2 regions of the Janthinobacterium sp. GW821-FHT03A03 genome follow, and region 2 is predicted to be linked to the other one. Evidence: riboswitches for the same ligand, from Rfam matches in the RefSeq annotation. Region 2 holds a riboswitch; the other holds the start of a gene.

Region 1 (2,389 bases), on a different contig from region 2:
GGCTTGCGCGACCTTGAGGCGGGCAGCTACCTGCCCGTGCTGGTGATCACGGCCCAGCCCGGCCACAAGCTGCGCGCCCTGCAGGCGGGCGCCAAGGATTTCGTCAGCAAGCCCTTCGACCTGGTGGAAGTCAAGACGCGCATCCACAACATGCTGGAAGTGCGCCTGCTGTACCAGAAGCTGGCCGAATACAACAAGTCGCTGGAACAGATGGTGGAAGAGCGCACGGCGGAGCTGCGCGAAAGCGAAGCGCGCTTCCAGCGCTTCACGGAACTGTCGTCCGACTGGTACTGGGAACAGGATGCGCAGGGCAACCTGACGCGCTTTTCCGGCCCCGTGGCTGAAATGCTGGGCATCGGCAGCGAGGAAGAACCGCAGCGCTGGAACGCCGCCGAGCGCGCCTTGCTCGACGCCAAGATCGCCGCGCGCGAACCGTTCCTCGATTTCATCTACAGCCGCGCCAACCTGGACGGCAGCACGCAGTATCTGCAGGTCAGCGGCGAACCGATGTTCGACAATGGCAGCCGCTTCATCGGCTACCGCGGCATCGGCCTCGATGTCACGGAGCGCCAGCGGGGAGCGTGATTTATACTTGGTGTTATTGATATTGACCAGGAAAAATCATGACTGACAAATCTCCCTCCTACTGGTTCCCTGCCAAGACCTATGGCTGGGGCTGGGGCTTGCCCATCACCTGGCAGGGCTGGCTGGTGTTTCTGGCCGCGCTGGCCCTGTTCGCCTGCGGCGCCTTCCTGTTCCCGCCGCAAACCATGCTGGTGGGCTACATCGTCTATGAGGTGGCCATCGTGGCCGCGCTGATTTTCATCTGTCAGCGCAAGGGCGAACCGACCAGCTGGCGCTGGGGCAAGAAGAAATAATCGTGACGCCGTCTGCTGCATTGCAGCAGATGCGCAAACACGACACCGGCAAGAAATCATCTGGCCACGCGGCGCGAAGCGCGTATAATTGGCTCGCTGCCGCAAGGCGGCAAACGCTAGGGGTCCTGCCTTTCGCTGTGGAAACACAGTGCAAGCGCGGGTGAGAAATACCCTCCGAACCTGATCTGGATAATGCCAGCGAAGGGAAGCTTTAGGATGAACGCACCCCGCCTTTCCGCGTGCGCACAGCCGAACCTCCTTAGCTGGCTCCAGGCTTAAAAATAGCTAGCCAAGGAGCCAAAATGAACGCCAACCCGAAATTCCTCTCCGCCACCGCCACGGTCGACGAAGCCGCCATCGCGCCGCTGCCCAATTCGCGCAAGATCTACGTGCAGGGCAGCCGCCCCGACATCCGCGTGCCCATGCGCGAAATCAGCCAGTCCGACACGGAAGCGTCGTTCGGCGGCGAAAAGAATCCGCCGATCTACGTCTACGACACCTCCGGCCCGTACACGGACCCGGACGTGCAGATCGACATCCGCTCGGGCCTCGATACGCCGCGCCTGCCGTGGATCATGGAACGGGCCGACACGGAAGAGCTGCCCGGCCCCACCTCCGACTACGGCATCGCCCGCCTGGCGGACCCGAAACTGGCCGAGCTGCGTTTCAATCTGCACCGCAAGCCGCGCCGCGCCATTGCCGGCAAGAATGTGACGCAAATGCATTACGCCCGTCAGGGCATCATCACGCCGGAAATGGAATTCGTCGCCATCCGCGAAAACATGCGTCGCCAGGAATATCTGCGTGAACTGAAAGCTTCCGGGCCCATGGGCGAGCGCCTGGCCGACCTGATGGGCCGCCAGCATCCGGGCCAGTCGTTCGGTGCCAGCATCCCGGCGGAAATCACGCCGGAATTCGTGCGCGAGGAAATCGCCCGCGGCCGCGCCATCATTCCCGCCAACATCAACCACCCGGAAGTCGAACCGATGATCATCGGCCGTAATTTCCTCGTGAAAATCAACGCGAACATTGGCAATTCCGCCGTTACTTCGTCGATCGGCGAGGAAGTGGAAAAGATGACCTGGGCCATCCGCTGGGGTGGCGACAACGTGATGGACTTGTCCACCGGCAAGCATATCCACGAAACGCGCGAATGGATCGTGCGCAACAGCCCCGTGCCCATCGGCACCGTGCCGATTTACCAGGCGCTGGAAAAGGTCAACGGCAAGGCCGAAGATCTGACTTGGGAAATCTTCCGCGACACCCTCATCGAGCAGGCCGAGCAGGGCGTCGACTACTTCACCATCCACGCGGGCGTGCTGCTGCGCTACGTGCCGATGACGGCCAAGCGCCTGACGGGCATCGTCTCACGCGGCGGCTCCATCATGGCGAAATGGTGTCTGGCGCACCACCAGGAATCGTTCCTGTACACGCATTTCGAAGAAATCTGCGAAATCATGAAGGCGTATGACGTATCGTTCTCGCTGGGCGACGGCTTGCGCCCCGGCTCC
Region 2 (2,389 bases):
ATGGCGCAGCGAGCCGGTGGCGAACTTGCCCTGGATCATGGCTTGCGCGCTCAGCGGCTTTTTCGTTTCGCCCAGGCTGCGGTAGTCGTACACGTCGTAGTCGCCATTGCCGCAGAAGCCGGGGTACAGGTCCTGTCCGCTGCAGCCGTACGGGAAGGCCGTGTAGTCGTCGCGCTTGAACGAGTGCTGGTTGGCCGACACGGTGGCGCGCCAGTCGTCATTGAAGGCGTACTGGAATCGCAGGCCGATATTGCTGGTGACGGTTTCCACGGGGCGCGTCCACGGCTGCAGGTTGAGCATGGCGTCGGCGCTGATGCCGGTCGGCAAGGTTTTATTGTTCAGCAGCTGGAAGCCGGGCGCCGTCGCCTGCGCCTTGTCCTGGTAATCGGCGTCCAGTTGCAGCAGCGCTTGCGGCGAAATCTGCCAGTCGAAGGCGCCGGAAATGAACTTGCGGTTGCCGTCCGCGCCCTTGATGTAGGAGCGCAAGCGCTCGGCCGCCACGTTGACCCGGTAGCCGAAGCGCGTGTCTTCCAGGCGGCCGCCCAGGTCGACGGCGCCGTACAGGGTGCCCCGCTCGCGCGCTTCCACGGTCACCGTGCGCAGCGGTGCGGCGGTGGGGCGCTTGACGATGAAGTCGATCACGCCGCCCGGCGCGGCCACGCCCGCCTGCAAGCCGGCCAGGCCTTTCAGCACTTCGATGCGTTCCTTGTTTTCCAGCGGAATTTGCGTGTCGCCGGGAATGGCCACGCCATCCTTGCGATAGCTGGAATTGTTGTCGAGCTTGAAGCCGCGGATGGTGAACTGTTCCGCATAGCCGACGGCGTTGTAGGCATCGTTGATGCTGGCGTCGAGCCTGGCGGCATCGCTGAGATTGCGGATTTGCAAGTCCTGCATGTCTTTCTGCGAAATGACGGTGACGGACGCCGGCGTCTGCAGCAGCGGCGCATCGCTAAAGCCGCCCACGGAGGCGCGCTTGGCAGCCGGCGCCTTGCTGGCCGTGACGACGACTTCGGCCATGCTTTGCGCCTGCGGCTCGGCGGCTTCGGCGGCGTCATTCGCTGCAAAGGCAGGCGCGGCAAACGCGTGCAGGATGGCCAGGGTCAGGACGGAAACAGATAAATTCGGTGTGGACATAGATTGCTCGTGGTTCAAGCCGTCTCGGAAAAGAGCACGGCAGGCTGCTTGTTCGGCTGGCGCCAACGCAGGAGCTATCAAAGGAGGGAGGTACTTTGCGCTTTCCTTCGCTGGCATTATCCAGATCAGGTACGAAGGGTATCTCTCACCCGGATAACTGCTCCAGGACCCCTAGCGAAATGACAGCTTAGCATGAAGCACGGCCGCTTGTCCCGCCGGCTGACCGTTTTACAACACAGTGGCGTGAATTTGCAAACTGCGCTACAGGCTCAGTTCCAGCACCTTGCGGCTGACGGCGGGCGTCACTTCGCGCTGTTCGCCCAGCGCCGTCATGCCGTGCGCTTCCAGGGCGGCCACGACGGCGTCCACGCTCGCATGGTTCAGGCCGTAGTCGGCCAGGCGCGTCTTGACGCCCATGTGGCGGAAGAAGAATTCCGTGCGCGCGATGGCCGCCTCGATGCGGCCGTCCTCGTCGCCGCCATCGAGGCCCCACACGCGGGCCGCATATTGCAGCAGCTTGGCGCGCTTGGCCTGCTTGCGCACGCGCAACATGCTGGGCAGGATGATGGCCAGCGTCTGCGCATGGTCAAGCTCGTACAGGGCTGTCAATTCGTGGCCGATGGCATGCGTGGACCAGTCCTGCGGCACGCCCACGCCGATCAGGCCGTTCAAGGCCAGGGTGGCGCTCCACATCACGTTGGCGCGCACGTCGTAGTCGTCCGGGTGCGACAGCGCTTTCGGGCCTTCCTCGATCAGGGTCAATAAAATGCCTTCGGCGAAACGGTCCTGCACGGACGCGTTCACAGGGTAGGTCAAATACTGTTCCATGACATGCGCAAACGCATCGACGACGCCATTGCCCACCTGGCGCAGCGGCAAGGTGAACGTCTTCGACGGGTCCAGCACGGAAAATTTAGGATACACCTTGCGGCTCATGAACGAGCGCTTTTCCTGCGTGGCCTTGCGCGTGATCACGGCCGAGCCATTCATTTCCGAGCCCGTGGCCGGCAAGGTCAGGACGGTGCCGAAGGGCAGGGCCGCTTCGACGATCTTGCCGCCTTTGGCCAGGATGTCCCACGCCTCGCCCTCGTGCAGGGCGGCGGCGGCGATGAACTTGGTGCCGTCGACCACGGAGCCGCCGCCGACGGCCAGCAGGAAGTCGATGCGCTCGCTTTTCACCATGGCCACGGCCTGCATCAGGGTTTCATAGCTGGGATTGGGTTCGATGCCGGCAAATTCCAGCACCGTGTGGCCG

Evidence for each region. A riboswitch is a leader RNA that binds a small molecule or an ion and turns the genes downstream of it on or off. The one in region 2 is predicted to bind thiamine pyrophosphate.
Region 1: it holds a riboswitch for thiamine pyrophosphate, as region 2 does, so the genes downstream of both, thiC (phosphomethylpyrimidine synthase ThiC) here and AC07VI_RS15730 (TonB-dependent siderophore receptor) in region 2, are expected to answer to the same signal.

What each region holds. Positions count from the first base shown of each region.
Region 1 covers NZ_JBWKUZ010000027.1:53,168-55,556, forward strand. Annotated here, with positions in the region: gene AC07VI_RS27370 (response regulator) at 1-585, shown strand, start outside; gene AC07VI_RS27375 (hypothetical protein) at 624-878, shown strand; TPP riboswitch at 987-1,102, shown strand; gene thiC (phosphomethylpyrimidine synthase ThiC) at 1,181-2,389, shown strand, end outside.
Region 2 covers NZ_JBWKUZ010000007.1:105,699-108,087, reverse strand. Annotated here, with positions in the region: gene AC07VI_RS15730 (TonB-dependent siderophore receptor) at 1-1,134, opposite strand, end outside; TPP riboswitch at 1,220-1,317, opposite strand; gene AC07VI_RS15725 (iron-containing alcohol dehydrogenase) at 1,396-2,389, opposite strand, start outside.